Regions from separate parts of the Pseudomonas weihenstephanensis genome, predicted to be linked through region 3. Evidence: riboswitches for the same ligand, from Rfam matches in the RefSeq annotation. Region 3 holds a riboswitch; each other region holds the start of a gene.

Evidence for each region. A riboswitch is a leader RNA that binds a small molecule or an ion and turns the genes downstream of it on or off. The one in region 3 is predicted to bind cobalamin.
Region 1: it holds a riboswitch for cobalamin, as region 3 does, so the genes downstream of both, cobO (cob(I)yrinic acid a,c-diamide adenosyltransferase) here and GYN01_RS20705 (CbtB domain-containing protein) in region 3, are expected to answer to the same signal.
Region 2: it holds a riboswitch for cobalamin, as region 3 does, so the genes downstream of both, cobW (cobalamin biosynthesis protein CobW) here and GYN01_RS20705 (CbtB domain-containing protein) in region 3, are expected to answer to the same signal.

Annotation. Positions count from the first base shown of each region.
Region 1 is NZ_JAAEBV010000001.1:901,306-907,873, forward strand. It holds gene GYN01_RS03975 (cobyric acid synthase) at 1-28, opposite strand, end outside; gene cobD (threonine-phosphate decarboxylase CobD) at 25-1,017, opposite strand; gene cbiB (adenosylcobinamide-phosphate synthase CbiB) at 1,010-1,918, opposite strand; gene bluB (5,6-dimethylbenzimidazole synthase) at 1,915-2,565, opposite strand; gene GYN01_RS03995 (cobyrinic acid a,c-diamide synthase CobB) at 2,562-3,875, opposite strand; gene cobO (cob(I)yrinic acid a,c-diamide adenosyltransferase) at 3,886-4,497, opposite strand; cobalamin riboswitch at 4,580-4,823, opposite strand; gene GYN01_RS04005 (PQQ-dependent sugar dehydrogenase) at 4,950-6,257, shown strand; gene GYN01_RS04010 (C40 family peptidase) at 6,345-6,568, opposite strand, start outside.
Region 2 is NZ_JAAEBV010000003.1:316,928-323,495, reverse strand. It holds gene GYN01_RS12320 (murein L,D-transpeptidase catalytic domain family protein) at 1-538, opposite strand, end outside; gene GYN01_RS12315 (L,D-transpeptidase family protein) at 677-2,245, shown strand; gene GYN01_RS12310 (NAD(P)H-dependent flavin oxidoreductase) at 2,357-3,439, shown strand; partial or broken gene GYN01_RS22680 (amidase) at 3,498-3,673, shown strand; cobalamin riboswitch at 3,738-3,936, shown strand; gene cobW (cobalamin biosynthesis protein CobW) at 4,030-5,097, shown strand; gene cobN (cobaltochelatase subunit CobN) at 5,101-6,568, shown strand, end outside.
Region 3 is NZ_JAAEBV010000008.1:100,431-106,998, reverse strand. It holds gene GYN01_RS20715 (response regulator) at 1-2,711, opposite strand, end outside; gene GYN01_RS20710 (response regulator) at 2,967-3,332, shown strand; cobalamin riboswitch at 3,363-3,578, shown strand; gene GYN01_RS20705 (CbtB domain-containing protein) at 3,675-3,863, shown strand; gene GYN01_RS20700 (CbtA family protein) at 3,875-4,576, shown strand; gene GYN01_RS20695 (cobalamin biosynthesis protein) at 4,573-4,986, shown strand; gene cobM (precorrin-4 C(11)-methyltransferase) at 5,063-5,809, shown strand; gene nfuA (Fe-S biogenesis protein NfuA) at 5,889-6,473, opposite strand.

The DNA.
Region 1 (6,568 bases), on a different contig from region 3:
TCGTGCCTTGCACCATCAATGTGCTCATGGGGTTTCCTGGGCATAAGCCTGCAAGGCGTGTTCAAGTTTGAGCCAGTCTGCCTCTTCGCCAGGCAGGCCCAAACGCACGCTGCTGTTGTGGGGGAACAAACGCAACAGAATGCCGCGCCGCGCCATGAAGTCGTACAAGCGTTCGGCATGCGGCGTGATCAGCCACTGGAACAGCGCACAACCGCCCAAAGGCGGCAGGCCGTATTGGCTTAACAGCGCAACCAAACGTTCACTGGCCTGCTCGCTGCGTTCGCGCTGACGCGCATGCGCCTCGTAATCGAGCAGGCACGCTTGCCCCAGCACCCGCGTCGGGCCACTGACAGCCCATGGCCCGACTTGCTCGGCGAGCAATTTGAGTAATTTGAGTTCAGCCAGCACAAAGCCCAGACGCACGCCCGCCAGGCCGAAGAACTTGCCGAATGAACGCAACACGATCAGACCGGCGCGATGGCTCTGCGCTGCCAGACTCAAATCGGGGGTGTTGTCCATGAACGCCTCGTCCACCACCAGCCAGCCGCCACGCGTCACCAACCGCGCATGCCACTCCAGCAAGCGCTCGGGCGACAGGCTCAGGCCGGTGGGATTGTTGGGGTTGACCACCACCAGCACGTCCAGCGTGTCGAGGTAGAAGTCGACTTCTTGCTCCATGACTTCACGCACGACGTGCCCGTTGCGCCGCCAGGCTTCGGCATGCTCGGCATAGCACGGGGACAACACCCCGACTTTGCCCGTACGCCGCAGGCGCGGCAGCAACTGGATGGCACATTGCGAACCCGGCACGGGCAGCGCGTTCGGCGCGCCGTAATAGGCGCACGCGGCGTGCTCAAGCCCGTCGTCGGTTTCAGGCAGACGCGCCCAGGCCCGTTCAGCAATCGCAGGCACCGCAAAAGGCCAGGGCGCCAGACCGCTGGACAAGTCCAGCCAGTCGGTTTCACCAATACCGTATTGCAGCGCTGCCTGACGTAAACGCCCACCGTGCTCAAGCATAGAATTCACTCCACACGCACAAGATCAACAACCACAGCCACACACCGCGCTGTACCAACTGCCAGCCGCGCTCGATGGCGTCGGCATCGGCGGGCGGGCCTTCACCCAACTGCGGGCGTTGGTGCAGCTCACCGTGATAAATCGCCGGGCCTCCCAGCTCCACACCCAGCGCACCGGCACCCGCCGCCATAACCGGGCCAGCATTGGGACTGTCCCACTGCGGCGCCTGTTTGCGCCAGCACTGCAAGGCCAGCCGCGTTTTGCCCAACAGGGCGTACGTTAACGCCACCAGACGTGCCGGGATGTAATTGAGTACATCGTCGATGCGCGCAGCGGCCCAGCCAAAACGCTCAAACCGTTCGTTGCGATAGCCCCACATGGCGTCCAGCGTGTTGCTCAACCGGTAGAGCACCACGCCCGGCGCGCCTGCCACGGCAAACCAGAAGAGGGCGGCAAACACAGCGTCACTGCCGTTTTCGAGCACCGACTCGGTGGCGGCGCGCGCGACGTCGGTGGCGTCCAGTTCACTGGTTTGGCGACTGACCAGATACCCGACGCGGGTGCGTGCGGTCTCCAGGTCATCACTGCGCAACGCCTCGGCCACCGGCTGCATATGCTCGCCCAAGCTGCGCATGCCCAGCGCGCAATACAGCGCCGCGATCTCCACCAACCAGCCGATATAGGGCAGCCACGACAGCGCCGTGGCCAGGATCGTCAGCGGGACGACCGCCAGCACCCAGGCCGTCACCCCATGACTGCGCCAACCCCGCCCGCCGGAGTTAAAACGTTGCTCGATACGCTCAGCCATACGGCCAAACGCAACCAGCGGATGCCAGCGTTTTGGCTCACCCAGTAGCGCATCCAACGCCACACCGGCGACGCACAGTAACGCCACACTCATGGACTCACTCCCCAATAGTTCTCGTACACCAATTCGTTCAGTGGTCGCGCTTGCGCCCACCCTTCCAGCACCAGCATCGGCGCCGGGTAAAACGCCGCAACCGGCCCCAGGCATAACACTGCCAGCGGCTTCGCCCCGGGTGGCAGGCCGAGTAAATCTGCCAGTGCCTGCGGCTCGAACAACGACACCCACCCCATGCCCAACCCTTCAACCCGCGCGGCCAGCCACAGGTTTTGAATGGCACAGGACAACGACGCCATGTCCATTTCCGGCAAGGTGCGACGGCCAAAAATGTGCTTTTCGCGGTCATCCATCAACGCGGCCACCAACACTTCGGCGCAGTCGTTGATGCCTTCGACCTTGAGCGTCATGAATTCATCCGAACGCTCGCCCAGCGCCTCGGCGGTGCGCACGCGCTCTGCTTCGACCAAACGTTGAATCTTGCCGCGTAACGCACGATCTGTAATGCGGATAAACCGCCACGGCTGCATCAAACCCACGCTGGGGGCTTGATGCGCCGCTTCGAGCAGGCGCGCCAACAGCTCGGGCGCTACCGTACCGCCGCTGAAATGACGCATATCGCGGCGTTCGGCGATGGCGCGGTACACCGCTGCGCGTTCTTGGGGACTAAATGCGTTGTCGCTCATGGCACCTTCACGGCACACGGTGCGAACAGCGCAGCCACGGCCTGGGGGTTGGAGGGAAAGTAAAAGTGCACATAAGACGCCGTCATCCGGCCTTCGCGATACACCGCTTCGGCGCCGCGCCCGCCATTGGGGCTAAAGCCACGGGCGATAGGGAGCAGCTCGGTGCGGGTCAGCGAGTGATGGTAGGTGTGACCGCGCAGCAGGCCTTCGGGCATGTCCACCGCTTGCAACGCCAATGCCGCCAGGCGTTTTTGCATGGTGGCTTCGCCTTTCAACAACCCCACCAGCTCAGCCCGCTGGCCTTCAACATCGGTCAACGCATCGAGTAAATACAGCATGCCGCCGCACTCAGCCAGCAGCGGTTTACCGGCGGCGTGGTGAGCACGAATGGCCTCCAGCATCGGGCGATTACGCGACAACTCAAGGTGATGCAACTCGGGATAGCCGCCCGGTAAATACAGGCTGTGCGCCTGCGGCAGGTGCGTGTCGCGAATCGGCGAGAAAAACAGCAATTCAGCCCCCATGTCTCGCAACAAGGCCAGGCTCGCGCCGTAGGTGAAGGCGAACGCTTCATCGCGGGCCACGGCAATGCGCACACCGGCCAACAGCGGTTCGATCGCGACCGGCTGCGGCGCGGCAAACTCAACCGCCGGTGGCAGCGCTACCTCGCAGGTGCTGGCGAGCGCATCGGCGGCAGCATCGAGACGTGCGTCCAGATCGTTCAACTCGCTGGCCTGCACCAGCCCCAAGTGACGACTGGGTAATTCGATACCGGTTTCACGCGACAGTGCGCCGTACCAGCGCAAGCCTTGGGTCAAGCTGCCTTCGAGCAATTGCGCGTGGCGTACCGTGCCGACGCGGTTGGCCAGAACCCCGGCAAATGGCAAATCAGGCTGATACATCGCCAGCCCCAACGCCAACGCACCAAAGGTCTGCGCCATTGCGGTGCCATCAATGACCCCGAGTACGGGCACACCAAAGTGGCGCGCCAGATCAGCGCTGGACGGGGTGCCATCGAACAGGCCCATGACCCCTTCAATCAGAATCAGGTCGGCCTCGCCTGCGGCTTCCCACAACAGGCGTCGGCTTTCGTCCGCGCCCACCATCCATAAATCAACCTGATACACCGGCGCACCGCTGGCGCGCTCCAGAATCATGGGGTCGAGAAAATCCGGGCCACATTTAAATACCCGCACCTTGCGCCCTTGATTGCGATGCAATCGGGCCAAAGCGGCGGTAACGGTGGTCTTGCCCTGACCGGAAGCCGGTGCGGCGATCAACACCGCCGGGCAATGACGCGACTCTCTCATGCTTGAGCACTCATAATTCAATGCCTTTCTGGGCTTTTATTCCGGCCTGAAACGCGTGCTTGACCACGTTCATTTCCGTCACGGTGTCGGCCAGATCAATCAGTTCGGGTTTGGCGCCACGGCCGGTGACCAGCACATGCTGCATGGGCGGACGGGCTTGCAGGTCACTGAGCACCTGTTCCAGGTCGAGATAGCCGTGCTTGAGCGCAATGTTCAGCTCATCCAGTACCACCAGCCCGATGGAGGGGTCGCGCAACATCTCGCGCGATACTTCCCACGCCGCTTCAGCAGCGGCGATGTCACGCTGGCGGTCCTGGGTTTCCCAGGTAAAGCCTTCGCCCATCACGTGGTAACGCACTTGCTCGGGGAAGCGGCGGAAAAAAATCTCTTCGCCAGTGCTGTTGCGGCCCTTGATGAACTGCACTACGCCACATTGCATGCCGTGCCCCATGGCACGGGCCAACATGCCAAAAGCCGAGCTGCTTTTGCCTTTGCCATTGCCGGTCAATACCAGCAACAAGCCACACTCGTTGGGAGCGCTGGCAATGCGCTCATCCATGACGGCTTTTTTGCGCAGCATGCGCGCCTGATGACGTTCGTCGCGTTCGGGGGATTCATTCATGGCAGCTCTCCGTCGGGGCTGAATTAAGCAAACGGGAGGCGGGGGGAATAGGTCAATAACGACACACACTCGCCCGCCGCGAAGGTGCTGGATGGCTCAGGCCGGTCTCCGGGCTCACAAGCAGGCGGCCCTGACGCGGGGCAGCCCTGACCGCGCGCCTTCCCGTGAACAAACACAGTGGCACTCAGCGCGGCGTTGACTCATTTACCGTTGCGGGGGCAGCGCCGGGATCGTGGCGGCTGTGCGAAATGCACGCGCCCTCACCGGCTTCCCTGTTTCACCCTGCGAACCTTGGATTGCAGGGCACCTGAAACAAGCGCCAAAGGTTAGAGGGTTGGGGGTGGAGCGTCAATTAAAGGTGGTGCGCATATCGGCACGCCTCGCATTGCCCTGAACCTTTAAGCGACTAGGCTTATCTATCACTTACGCCCCCTGAACTCATGGAGATTCACATGCTCAAGCGCCAACACGCCGTCGTCATCGTCCTTGCGGCCGGTTTAGCCGCCTGTGGTGAGAGTTCGTCACTGCAAGTGGCGGATGGCACCGGCCCCTCGCCCAAGCTGCCTGAACCCAATAAAACCTTGATCCCCACCGTAAACATCGCCCCCGCCGTGGGCTGGAGCCAAGGCGCCAAGCCGATTGCAGCTGAAGGCTTGAACGTCAGCGCATTTGCCGAAGACCTCGACCACCCGCGCTGGCTCTACGTACTGCCCAATGGCGACGTGCTGGTGGCCGAAACCAACGCCCCGCCCAAACCGGATGACAGCAAAGGCATTCGCGGCTGGGTGATGGAGAAGGTCATGGGCAAAGCCGGTGCCGGCGTGCCCAGCGCAAACCGCATCACGTTACTGCGCGACGCCAACCATGACGGCATCGCCGAGACCCGCACCGTGTTTTTGCAAAACCTCAACTCGCCGTTCGGCATGACGTTGGTGGGCAACGATCTGTACGTGGCCGACTCCGACAAGCTGCTGCGCTTTCCCTATCAAGCCGGCCAAGACTCCATCAGCGCCCAACCGACCAAAGTGGTCGACTTGCCGGGTGGGCCGCTGAACCATCACTGGACTAAAAACGTCATCGCCAGCCCCGACGGCAAAAAGCTCTACGTGACCGTCGGCTCCAACAGCAATGTGGGTGAAAACGGCCTGGACAAGGAAGAAGGCCGCGCCGCCATTTGGGAAGTTGACCCGGCGACCGGCAGCCACCGCATTTTCGCCTCCGGGCTGCGCAACCCCAACGGCATGGACTGGGAACCTGCGACCGGCAAACTCTGGACGGCGGTTAACGAACGTGACGAGATCGGCAGCGATCTGGTGCCGGATTACATCACCTCCGTCAAAGACGGCGGCTTCTATGGCTGGCCCTACAGCTATTACGGCCAGCATGTTGATGTGCGGGTTGATCCGCAAAACCCCGAACTTGTGGCCAAAGCCATCGCGCCTGACTATGCCGTCGGCCCACACACCGCTTCACTGGGTTTGAGTTTTGCCGATGGCAGCAAGTTGCCGAACTTCACTGAAGGGGCTTTTATTGGCCAGCACGGCTCCTGGAACCGCAAACCGCACAGTGGCTACAAAGTGATCTTCGTGCCCTTTGCTGACGGTAAACCCACAGGCATGCCGATGGACGTGCTCACCGGCTTTCTCAACGCCGACGAAAAAGCCATGGGCCGCCCGGTGGGGGTAGTGATTGATAAACAGGGGGATTTGCTGGTGGCCGATGACGTCGGCAACAAGATTTGGCGGGTGTCAGCCAAGTAACCTCAGGCTCGCAGCTTTCGGCAGCTCCTACAGACGTCCCGTAGGAACTGGCGCAGGTTGCGAGCTTTTAAGAGGCGCTCAGATTGCCTAAGGATTACGCGCCAGGTGCTGCTCGGTCGGCAAGACGCGCTTGGCATTCAGGTAGGCTTTTTGCCAATAGGCTTTGGACAGGCTGTCGAGCTTGACGGTGCCGCCCGTGGCAGGCGCATGCACAAAGCGCCCTTCCCCCACATAAATCCCTGCATGGCTGACTTGCGTACCGCCGCTGGTGGCGAAGAACAGCAAGTCACCGGTTTGCAGTTTGTCTTTGC
Region 2 (6,568 bases), on a different contig from region 3:
GGCCGATACGGCCTTGGCGCTGGCTCCAAAGCGGGTTCACGTAGCTGGCCGCGTGTATCACGATGTCACGCTCACGGGCTCGATCGTTGATACCAGGCTCCAGGCCGTCCATGCGCAAGGAGTAGCCATGCGCGCCTTTATAGCTTTCCTGGGTACGGAACAGGCCCAGGCTAGACTGAAAGCTACCTTCTTTATTGGAGAATTGAGTCGCGAAGTTTTCACCGGAGTTTTGCCCGTGAGCAACCAGATCACGCAGTACCAGCGTTTTTTTGCGCAGATCGAATATCCACAAGCGGCGTGCTGTCGAGGGCTGGGAGTAGTCGATCACGGCCAGGTGTTGAGCTTGACTGGCGCCGTTGTTGACCGCGCATTGCATCGCACTGAGGGCACTTTTTAGTGCTTGGGGATTGAGTTCTGGTGCTGCCTGGGCGAGGCTGTTGAACAATACCGGTTTAGAGGGGCTGGCGGCGAACACGGGGCTACAGAGTGTGCCCAGAGTCGCAGCGGCCAGACAAAGCCGACGCAAAAAAATCAGCATAAGTTGAATATTCTCACTGTTGAATGGGCTCCTGACGCTTCGCGGGTAACGCGCAACGACTGTATAAAAGGCTGGCCTGAGTGCGACGGGTGATACGGTGCCCCATCTACCGGATGGCCATGGATTGGAGTAAAGCAGTTGATCAAAAAACACGCATGTTACTTGAGCCTTGCCTTGCTGGTAGCGCCATTGGTCGCGCTGGCGGATGAAGTGCCGGTTGATCCCGTCACGTTGTTGCAAGTGGCGCCCACAGAACTGGCCAAGGTTTGCCCGCAGTTGGCACCGCGCCTGACTGCGTCCACTCAGCCACTGTTGCAGGGATTTTACCAGGGCCAGAGTTATCAGCCGGTGTGGTCGGTCAACGGTCGCCTTTCTGCCTTGCAGGCCGCGTTGCCCCAGCTTGCGGATGATGGCCTCGACCCCGGGCACTACGCCTTGCCCAAAAACGAGGGCATGTGTGCCGACATCGACATCAGCCTGCACTACCTGCAAGCCCTGCACGACTTGCATTACGGTCGTCTAGACCCGTCGCGCTTCGAGCCGGTGTGGCACTCCAACGACGTTATGCCGGACCGCCAGGCGGCACTTCTTGCCCTTGCAGTGCCGGGTGTGCAGGACGTCGCCGATGCATTCAATCAGGCACGTCCAGCGCTTGAGCGTTATCAAAATTTGCGCAAGGTCTATGCACGTTTGCGCCAACAACCCTTGCCGACGTGGCCGGTTGTGGGCAGTGGCCCCCTGCTTAAACCCGGCATGCAGGATGCGCGGGTGCCGGTGTTGGCGCAGCGCATGCTCAGCGAAGGCTATTTAAGCGCATTACCCAACGTGAGTAACAACACCTACTCGCCTGAGTTGGCCGCTGCAGTGAAGAGTTTTCAACTGGATCATTCGCTGCAAGCCGATGGGGTCATCGGGCCGGGCACCTTGAAAGAGATGAACGTCAGCCCACAGATGCGGCGTGATCAGTTGCGTATCAACCTAGAGCGTTTTCGCTGGATGGCGCACGATTTCGAACCCACCAGTTTGTTGGTCAATGTGCCCGCGGCGCTGCTGATGGTCTATCAGAATGGGGTGCCGGTTTGGCAGACCCGAACGCAGGTGGGCAGGGCGGATCGACAAACACCCTTGTTGAAGTCGCGCGTCACGCGGTTGACGCTGAACCCGACATGGACCATTCCGCCGACCATTTTCAAACAGGACAAACTCCCGCAAATCCGCCGCGATCAGTCGTATCTGGCCCGCCATGATTTGCAAGTGCTCGACAGCAACGGGCAAGTGCTGGCCGCTCAGGATGTCAACTGGGATCGCCCCGGCAATATCTTGTTGCGCCAGGGTGCAGGCCCGCGCAATCCGCTGGGCAAAATTGTGGTGCGCTTCCCTAACCCGTTCTCGGTGTATTTACATGACACACCGAGCCAGGCGCTGTTCAGTAAAGGCCCACGCGCCTTTAGTTCGGGTTGCGTGCGGGTTGAGTCGGCTTTTGAGTTGCGGGACTGGCTGGTCAATCCTGCGGAAAAAACCCGCACCGAAGAATTGCTCAGTACCGGTCGCACTCATGAGTTTCGACTGGCACAACCCATGCCCATCTTGATGACTTACTGGACCGCACAAGCCCACAAGGACGGTAAAGTGTCCTTCGCCCCGGACATCTATGACCACGATCCAGCGCTGATTGCGGCGCTTGTCAGCAAGTCACCAACCCCGTAGTCAGGGTTCGTGTTTGTAGCGGGGTGGCAGGCATCCCGGCTTTGAATCACTCAAGCCCCATGGCGCGCTTCAATTCACTTTTTTCTGATGATCGATTCTGGAGATACCCGCATGAACGGTTGGCCGGATTCACGCTTTATTGAATTGGCAGGTATTAGCGCGCCGATCATTCAAGCACCGATGTTGGGGGCGGGCGCAGACCTCATGATCGGCGTGGCGAAGGCGGGTGGGCTGGGGTCTCTGGCGTGTGCCACGCTGACGTTGGACTCGATTCGTGCCGAGGTTGCAGCTTTTCGCGAGGCGTGCGATCAACCACTGAACCTCAACTTCTTTTGCCACCAGCCCCCCGCCCACGATGAAGGTCGTGCCCAACAGTGGAAGTCGCTGTTCAAGGCGTACTACCAAGAGTTGGGTGTCGATTATGATGCGCCTGCTCCCGTGTCAAGCCGCGCACCGTTTGACGAGGCGACGTGTGCGCTGGTTGAAGAGTTACGCCCGCAAGTGGTGAGTTTTCATTTCGGTTTACCGGCTCCGCAGCTGTTGGCACGGGTTAAAGCCTGTGGTGCAAAAGTGCTGAGTTCGGCCACCACGGTGGAGGAGGCGATATGGTTGGAGCGCCACGGCTGCGACGCAATCATTGCGATGGGCTACGAAGCCGGTGGCCACCGGGCGATGTTCTTGAGTGATGAGCTGAGCACACAAATCGGTACGTTCGCCCTAGTGCCGCAGATCGTTGACGCGGTGGGTGTGCCTGTTATTGCAGCAGGCGGGATTGCGGATGCCAGGGGCATCGCAGCCGCGTTTGCGTTAGGCGCCAGTGCAGTACAAATCGGTACGGCGTATCTGTTTTGCCCGCAGGCCACGTTGACGCAACCGCATCGCCGCGCCCTGCGCGAAGCCAGTGGTAGCCAAACGGCGCTGACCAATCTATTTACCGGGCGCCCGGCGCGCGGGATCGTCAATCGAGTGATGCGCGAAATGGGCCCGATCAACCCTCAGGCGCCAGCCTTTCCGTTGGCCGGCGGGGTGTTGTTGGCGCTCAAAGCCAAAACCGAACCCCACGGTTCAGGCGACTTCATTAACCTGTGGGCGGGCCAGGGCTTTACGTTAAGCCCAGGGCGTACTGCCGAGCTGTCCTCTTATGAGCTGACACGCACATTGATCGATGCGTATGCCGCACGCCGCCCAGCCTAAGGCCGAGTGTTTTGTTCGCGAAGACGCCCAAGGCGCTGGCGCACTCGGCACCTGCGTCATTGGCGACTACATGGAAGATCAATTTCAGTGCTATGACCTGATCCTGTCCCCGGTCACGGCCAATGTGACACCCACAACGCGATGGGCGGCGCCAGTTTCACCGTGCTGGCCAATGTCAGCGGGGAACCGGCCCTATCACTGCCGATAGGCATGATGTTCACCCGCGGCCTTGGGCTAAATTGCCCACCGTCTCACGCGACACCATGCGCCTTAACATTGACCTGTTACAACGCACTGCGTAGCCTTGCGCGTTCGAGGTTCTTCGCCACGCGAAGCTAAGAAGGGAACGCGGTATGCCGCGGCTGCCCCCGCAACTGTAAACGGTCAATTGCCTTGCATCGCCACTGCCTGATCCGCGGGAAGGCGCAAGGAGGGGCACAGCCACTGGCTGAGGCCCAGCCGTAAGCCAGGAGACCTGCCTCGTGACTGTTTCTTACTTCAACCGGGCGGGGTGATCCGGTGGCGAAAACGACCGCACACTGCCTGCGGTCGTCGTCCCGTATGCCCGCCGCTTTGCCAAAGGGCATCCGATGAAAACACTGGCCAAAATCCCCGTCACGATCGTTACCGGCTTCCTCGGCTCGGGCAAAACCACTTTGTTGCGTCACATGCTCGACAACGCACAGGGTCGACGCATTGCGGTGATCGTCAACGAGTTCGGCGAGCTGGGCATTGATGGTGAAATCCTCAAGCAGTGCACCATCGGTTGCACCGAAGAAGAAGCCAACGGCCGTGTGTATGAACTGGCTAACGGCTGTCTGTGCTGCACCGTGCAGGAAGAATTCTTCCCGGTGATGCGCGAATTGGTGGCACGCCGTGGCGACATCGACCACATCCTGATCGAAACCTCGGGTCTGGCACTGCCAAAACCGCTGGTCCAGGCGTTCCAGTGGCCAGAAATCCGCAGTGCCTGCACCGTTGATGCGGTGATTACCGTGGTCGACAGTCCAGCCGTTGCGGCCGGTACGTTTGCCGCGTTCCCGGATCAAGTCGACGCCCAGCGCAAACTGGACCCTAACCTGGACCACGAATCACCGTTGCATGAGTTGTTTGCCGATCAACTGGCCAGCGCCGACCTGGTGATTCTCAACAAAGCCGACCTGATCAACCTGCAGGACCTGGCCAAGGTGCGCGCAGAAGTTGCCGAAGAGCTGCCGCCTGCGGTGAAAATCATCGAAGCCAGCAGCGGTCGCCTGCCGCTGGACGTGCTGTTGGGCCTGGGCAACGGCTCGGAAGAACACATCGACAGCCGCCACAGTCATCACGACCATCATCATGATGGCGATGACCATGACGACCACGACCACGATGCCTTCGACTCCATTTCCATCCAATTGCCGCAAGCCGAAGAGCGTGTACTGCTGGACGCCTTGACCCAACTGGTAATCAAGCACGGTATTTTGCGGGTTAAAGGTTTTGCTGCGATTCCTGGCAAACCGATGCGCTTGCTGATCCAGGGTGTGGGCACGCGTTTTGACAAGCATTTCGACCGCGCCTGGGGCGCTGATGAAAGCCGTGTGACCAAGCTGGTGCTGATTGGCCAGGACTTGGACGCCGCCCTGCTCGAAGCCTCCCTGCGTACAGCGTTGAGCGCCTAAACCATGCATTTGCTCAGGACCCAACCCGGCGGCTTTGTATCAGACGACAACATTGCTGACCTGGGGCAAACCCCCGCCGAGCTGGTGATCCTGTGCAGCGGCGACTCAAGCCTGGCGCTGTTGGCCGAAGCGGCCCAGCAGTTGCCGCACGACTACCCCAGCCTGCGTCTGGCCAACCCGATGCAGATACAAAATCATGCCTCGGTCGACTTATATGTCGATCAGGTGCTGCAACACGCCAAAGTCATTGTGCTGTCGCTGCACGGCGGGATTGGCTATTGGCGCTACGGCATAGAACAACTGATGCAGTTGGCCGAGCGCGGGGTCACGCTGATCCTGGTGCCCGGTGACGATCGTCCCGACCCGGAACTCAGTGCGCTGAGCACGGTTGCGCCCGAACAGGGCGAACGCTTATGGCATTTTTTGCGTCAGGGCGGGCGACACAACGCACTGCAACTGTATAACTGCCTGGCCCAGCAGTGGCTGGGCCGCGACTATGCGTGGGACGCGCCGCTCACTTTGCCGCGCACCGCGATCTATCACCCTGCGCATTCCAGCCCACAGCTCAAGGACTGGCAAGCCGACTGGCACCCGGACTACCCGGTGGCGGCGCTGCTGTTCTATCGCTCGCATTTGCAAGCGGCCAACACGGCGTTTGTCGATGTGTTTTGCCAGCGCCTGCAACAGGCCGGATTGAATCCGTTGCCCATCGCCGTGGCCAGTCTTAAGGAACCCGGTTGTCTGGCGGTGGTGCAGGACCTCCTGGATCAGGTTGAAGCCGGGGTCATTCTCAACACCACCGGGTTTGCTCAATCAAGCCCCGAAGCGCCGCACCTGCGGCCATTTCGGCGCAACATCCCGGTGATTCAAGCCATTTGCGCCCAAGACAACGAGCCAGGCTGGCGCGCCAGCGAACAGGGCCTTGGCCCGCGTGATCTGGCGATGCACATAGCCTTGCCGGAACTGGACGGGCGCATCATCAGCCGCCCCATCAGTTTCAAAGATTTGGCCTGGCGCAGTGAGCGCAGCCAGTCGGATGTGGTGTGCTACCGCGCGCAACCGGAGCGCATGGACTTTGTCGCACACCTGGCGCGGCGCTGGGTTGAGCTGGCACGGGTGCCCAATGCGCAAAAGCGCATTGCCCTGATTCTCGCCAACTACCCGACCCGTGACGGTCGTATCGGCAACGGGGTAGGGCTGGACACCCCGGCGGCCGCGTTGAATATATTGCGCGCGTTGCAGGCGCAGGGTTATCCGCTCGACGCCGACCTGCCCGACAGTGGCACCGCGCTGATTCACGCCTTGCTTGGCGGCGTCAGTAACGACCTGGACAGCCTTGACCTGCGACCTTGCCATCAAAGCATGGGGCTGGACGAATACGGCGCCATGTTCAGGGCCTTGCCTCAAGCCAATCAGCGCGCCGTGCTGGAACGGTGGGGCAGCCCTGAAAACGATCCAATGTTTCGCAGTG
Region 3 (6,568 bases):
AGGTCATCGTCTTCAACCAGCAGCACCCGCTTGACCTTTTGTGTCAGCTTCGCTTCAAGGCGGGCAAACACATCTTTGAGTTCCTCGCGCGTGGTCGGCTTCACCGCATAACCCACCGCGCCCATGTGCATGGCGGCTTCAACCCGGTCCTCGACCGAAATCACATGCACCGGGATGTGCCGGGTCGCAGCTAGCTCTTTAAGGCGTTGCAACACGGTCAGTCCGGAATGATCCGGCAGGCGCATATCGAGCAAAATCGCATCCGGAATAAACTCGGCCGCCAGATTGAAGCCTTCATCCGCACCATGGGCGACCAGGCACTGATACCCCAACTCATGCGCCAGATCGAAGAGGATGCGCGCGAAGTTAGGTTCGTCTTCAATCACCAAAATACAACGCGTCGTGAACGGTGCTTTTTCACGGTCATCCATGAAGCGGGGTATCTCGACTGGCGCCATCGCTGCAACGACCGGTGCGGCTTTGACCGTCATCTGCGTAGCTCTGGCGGGCAACTCTGGCGCGGGTTGCGCATAAGGCTCATCGTGCTCGATAAACTGTTGGGGCAAAATCAAGGTAAAAATGCTGCCCTGGCCCGGTTCACTGGTGATGCTGATAGAGCCGCCGAGCAATGTTGCCAGATCACGCGAAATCGACAGCCCCAAACCTGTACCGCCGTAGCGCCGGTTGGTAGTGCCGTCTGCCTGACGGAAGGCTTCGAAGATGCTCTCCTGCTGGTCAGGGGCAATACCGATCCCCGAGTCGCGCACGGTGAAGGCAATGCCCTCCCCCGGTTGACGTGAAACGGTCAGGCTGACCTGGCCTTTTTCAGTGAATTTAACGGCGTTGGACAGCAGATTCTTCAGGATCTGCTCCAAGCGCTGACGGTCCGTGAAAATCATCGGCGGCGTGCCAGGCTGCACTTCAACGTGGAAATCCAGTGCCTTGTCTGCCGCCATTGGCTGGAACATGCCGCGCAAGCCTTCAATGAGCCTGGCAACCATTGCATTCTCGGGACGCACTTCAAGCTTGCCGGCTTCTACCTTGGAGATATCCAGAATGTCGTTGATCAGGTTCAGCAAGTCGTTACCCGCCGAGTAAATCGACTCGGCAAATTTGACCTGCTCGGCAGTCAAGTTCTGTTGCGGGTTTTCGGACAGCAGTTTGGCCAGGATCAACGAACTGTTCAGCGGTGTGCGCAGTTCATGCGACATGTTGGCCAGGAACTCTGACTTGTATTTGCTGGAGCGCTGCAATTCTTCTGCACGCTCTTCGAGCTGCACCTGAGCCTGATTCAGCTCGGTGTTTTTGTGGTCCATTGCATCACGCTGCGACTCCAGCGCCAGGGCTTGATCGGCCAGCTGCTCGTTGGTTTGTTCGAGTTCCGCTTGCTGGGTTTCGAGGTGGGTTTGCGACTCTTTGAGAATGCGCGACTGTTCTTCCAGCTCTTCGTTGGCGGTTTTGAGCTCTTCTTGCTGCACCTGCAACTCTTCGTTGAGCTGCTGGGTTTCGGCCAGCACTTCCTGTAGGCGCTGACGATAACGCGCGGCTTCAATCGAGGTGCCGATGTTGTCGGCAATCAGCTCGAACAGCTCGGTATCACGCTGCGTCAAAGGGCGCAGAAAGCCCAATTCGATCACGCCATTGACCCGGTCATCATCACTGGTCGGTATCACGAGCACACTACGAGGGCTGCCTTCGCCTAACCCAGAGCTGACTTTGAAGTAATCCGACGGCACGTCGTCCAGGCGAATCAACTTATCGTGTTGGGCGGCCTGGCCAACGATGCCTTCATCGTTATGAATCACTTGGTCTTGCATTTCTTGCTCGCGGGAAAACCCGTAGCTGGCCACGCGCTTAAGACCGCCATGGTCTTCGCGCACATACACAGCAGCGACCACAGAACCCAGATATTGGGCACAGAACTGCAAGATATTGCGCCCCAGCATGTTCAGCGTAAGGCGCCCTAGCACCTGCTCTGCCAGCTCGGTCTGCCCGTTGCGCAGCCACGCCTGTTGCTCCAAGCGCTGCGCGCTCTTGAGCTGGGCGTCGAGGTTATAGCTGTAACTCTTTGAAAGATTTACCAAGTCACGACGACCGATATAGGCCAAAAAGCCACTTACGCCCAGGACAAAGACCAAATACAGGCCGATGACCAGGAAGGTGGTGCGGGTCACATCGTCGTTACGCGCCACGCGCAGTTGCTGCTCCATCGCAATAAAGGCGTCGAATTCCTTACGGATCTGATCAGTGAGGCGCTTGCCGCGCCCAGCTTGGACCGCACCGCGGTAATCACCATTATTGCGACGCAAGTCGATTATGGATTTTGCGTAGTTGCTCCAGTCATTCTGCAACGCTTCAAGGCGCTTGAGCCGATCGACTTGCTGCGCGTTATCGCTGACCAACGCTTGTAAACCGTGCAGCTGCGCAATGATCTGCGGCCTGGCCACTTCATACGGGTCCAGAAAATGCTCATCACCGGTGATCAGGTAACCGCGCATGCCGGTTTCCAGGTCAACCGTCAGCTTCATCGCTTCATTGGCGTTGCTGATCACCCGGTCCGAATGCTGGAGCCACTGAATGACTGACAGCAAAAAGCTGATCATCACCACAAACAAAACGGCGCTGAGCACGCCCACGCCCAAGGGCAAACCAACGTTGCGACTCAGGAGCTTGCGAAAACTTCGCTCATCAACCGATGCAGGTGCATTCATTTTTCTGGCCCGTGAACAGTCTTAAAAAACTGCAAGTTTGCCGGAATATCGAGTAAATAATCTATTTTCTTACGAGAAACGGTACAAATTCGTGCAAAACGCTGCCTTCTACCGTGACTAGCAGCTATTCTTGCAGGCCTTATACGGGCATTTTCTTAGTACAAGAGGGGGAACTTGTCCGGGGTGTCAGCTTACTGATACTGCATGCCACACCTGTTGACCCACCCGCGCTCACATTTTTTCGGGATACCCACTATGTCCGCAACACCCTCCACTATCCTCGTCGTCGAAGACGATGCCATTGTTCGCATGCTGATCGTGGATGTACTGGAAGAACTTGAGTTCAGCGTGCTGGAGGCTGACGGCGCTGAACAGGCACTGGTCTTTATTAAGAATGCTGAGCACACTATTGATTTGCTGATGACAGATGTCGGACTGCTCGGCATGGACGGTCTTCAACTGGCCAAAAAAGCACGCGAGCTGCGCCCGGCATTGCCCATCTTGTTTGCCAGCGGGTATGCGGAAAGCCTGGAAAAGCCAAGAGACATGTCCGTCATTGCCAAACCTTTCTCCATCGACCAATTGCGCGACACGGTTAAAAGCATTCTGTCCGCCTGCTGATAATTGACGGCTCCCCCGCGCTCGTGGTCTCCTACACATCTTGTATCAGGTGCCCTTCACAGGGTGAAACGGGAAACCGGTGCGTCAGGCGTTTATCGACCTGATCAGTCCGGTGCTGCCCCCGCAACGGTAAGCGAGAGACACATCAAAACCACTGTGCCGCTGGCATGGGAAGGTGATGTTTGCAGGTTCAAGCCCCTTGAACCCCTCGCAAGCCCGGAGACCGGCCTGAACACATCGAATAACAAACCCGCGGTGGGCGGGCGCTGTTGAACCCTGCGCACGTCGTTCGCGGGGTTTTGTTGCGCTCTATCGCCCGCTGTCTGACCAGAGGGAAGCGCCATGTCCATCAGCACCAGCCGTACCCAGTCCGCTGCTACCACGTCCACTCAAAGCCAACGCATCGTCGCCGCTGTCAGCGCGGCAGTGCTGGGCGCTTTTCTGGTTTATTTCGCAGGCTTTTCTCACATCGATGCGGTGCACAATGCCGCGCATGACACCCGTCACAGCGCTGCCTTTCCGTGCCATTGAGAAGCCCTGACATGATTAAGCGTATTGCTCAAACCGCAGGCTTTTCGGGCCTGCTGGCCGCACTTGTGCTCACATTGCTGCAAAGCTTTTGGGTCGCACCGCTGATTCTTGAAGCCGAAACCTTTGAAATGCCTGCGCCCACTCAAACCCATGATCACGCTGACAGCGCCATGCCCGCTCACAGCCATGACGCCGAGGCTTGGGAGCCGGAAGACGGCTGGCAGCGCATACTGTCGACCACCGGCGGCAACCTGGTGGTCGCGGTCGGTTTTGCCTTGATGCTTGCAGGCTTGTACACCTTGCGCAGCCCTACCCGCACATCACAAGGCTTGTTGTGGGGCGTGGCCGGTTACGCCACGTTCTGCCTGGCGCCGACCCTGGGTCTGCCACCTGAACTGCCAGGCACGGCTGCGGCTGATTTGCTGCAACGCCAGATCTGGTGGGTCGGCACCGCCGCCTCAACGGCCGTGGCCATTGCGCTGGTCGTGTTTGGCAAACATTGGGCGCTGAAGGTGTTAGGCATCGTGATTGTGGTCATTCCGCACATCATGGGCGCCCCTCAACCCCTGGTGCATTCGAGCTTGGCACCCGAAGCCCTGGAGTCGCAGTTCAAAATTGCGTCGCAATTGACCAACTTCGCATTCTGGCTGGCGTTGGGCGTTATCAGCGCCTGGTTATTCCGGCGCAAACCTGAAAGCCAGTACGGCGCATGACCCAAACCCGCACAGTGCCAACCCTGGTGGTTGGCCTGGGCTGTCGGCGCGGCTGTCAGGTTGAAGCGCTTCAGGCGCTCGTCGAACGTTCGCTGAAACAGGCCGGGATCGCGTTGAACACGATCCGAGCCTTGGCCAGTATCGAACTGAAACAGCACGAACCCGGACTGCTTCAACTGGCTCAACAGTTGCAATTACCGTTCAGGGTGTTCAGCGCGCAACAACTGAGTGTGCATGCCGCGCAACTGAGCCACCGTTCAAACCTGTCGTTGGCGCACACGGGGTGTTACGGCGTAGCTGAAAGCGCCGCGCTGGCCCTGGCTGAACAGCTGACAGGCCAGCCTGCCCGCTTGCTGATCACTCGCCAAACATCGGCCGGCGCAACGTTTGCAGTGGCTTGCTGCGGGTAAAAAACGCGATAATCCCCCGCCTCACTATGAGCGCTGCTCAAGAGCCGCTCTATTTCGCCCTTTTCAAGAGACTGCCATGACTGTTTACTTCATCGGTGCCGGCCCCGGCGATCCAGAGCTGATTACGGTCAAAGGTCAGCGCCTGATTCGCCACTGCCCGGTGATCATTTATGCCGGTTCTCTCGTGCCCGCTGCCATATTGGAGGGGCATCAGGCCCATCAGGTGATTAACAGCGCCGAGTTGCACCTTGAGCAAATTATTGAAGTGATCAAAGCCGCCGACGACAAAGGCCAGGATGTTGCCCGCGTGCACTCCGGCGACCCCAGCCTCTACGGGGCTATCGGCGAACAGATTCGCTGCCTGCGGGCACTGAATATTGCCTTTGAAATCATCCCCGGTGTCACCGCTACAGCGGCCTGCGCAGCACTGCTGGAGACAGAACTGACCCTGCCGGACATCTCGCAAACGGTGATTCTGACCCGCTACGCTGACAAAACCGTCATGCCTGCTGGCGAAGAACTCGCAAGCCTGGCGCAGCACAAGGCAACCATGGCCATTCACCTGGGCGTCAAACACCTGGAAAAGATCATTGCCGAGTTGACCCCGCACTATGGCCCTGACTGCCCGATTGCCGTGATCCATCGCGCCAGTTGGCCGGACCAGGACTCGGTGAGCGGAACCCTGGCGGACATTGCGCACAAGGTGCAGGCAAAAGGTTTCAAGCGCACGGCGTTGATCCTGGTTGGCCGGGTACTGGCCAACGACAGCTTCAGCGATTCTTCGCTGTACCGCGCGGGGCATGCGCACCTGTATCGGCCTTGAAAAACAGGCGTAAAAAAACGGTGCTCACGGGGCACCGTTTTTTTATGCAGCTCGCAGCGAACACCCTGTGACTGATGACTCAGTAGTAGGCGTTTTCTTTCTGCGAGTGGTCGGTCACGTCACGTACGCCTTTCAACTCAGGAATACGCTCCAGCAACGTGCGCTCGATGCCTTCGCGCAAGGTCACGTCCGCCTGACCGCAACCCTGGCAACCACCACCGAACTTGAGTACGGCGATGCCATCTTCAACCACTTCAATCAGGCTGACCTGACCACCATGACTGGCCAAACCGGGATTGATCTCGGTTTGCAGGTAGTAGTTGATGCGCTCGTTGATCGGGCTGTCGGCATTGACCATCGGCACTTTGGCGTTGGGCGCTTTGATGGTCAGTTGACCCCCCATGCGGTCGGTCGCGTAGTCCACCACGGCATCGTCAAGAAACGGCTCGCTGACCGAATCGATCCAGGCAGTGAACGTCTTCAGGCCCAGCGCGGTATCTTCAGGCTTTACTTCGTTAGGCTTGCAGTACGCAATGCAGGTTTCAGCGTACTGGGTGCCGGGTTGCGTAATGAAGACGCGGATGCCGATGCCCGGGGTGTTCTGCTTGGACAGCAGATCAGCCAGGTAATCGTGGGCGGCGTCGGTAATCGTTATGGCGCTCATGGAATCTCCTCGCAGACATGGGGCGCAGTTTACGCCAATCGGCGCGCCTGACAAAGTCCTAGTATTTTTGTCAGGAAAGCCGCACCCCATGTGGG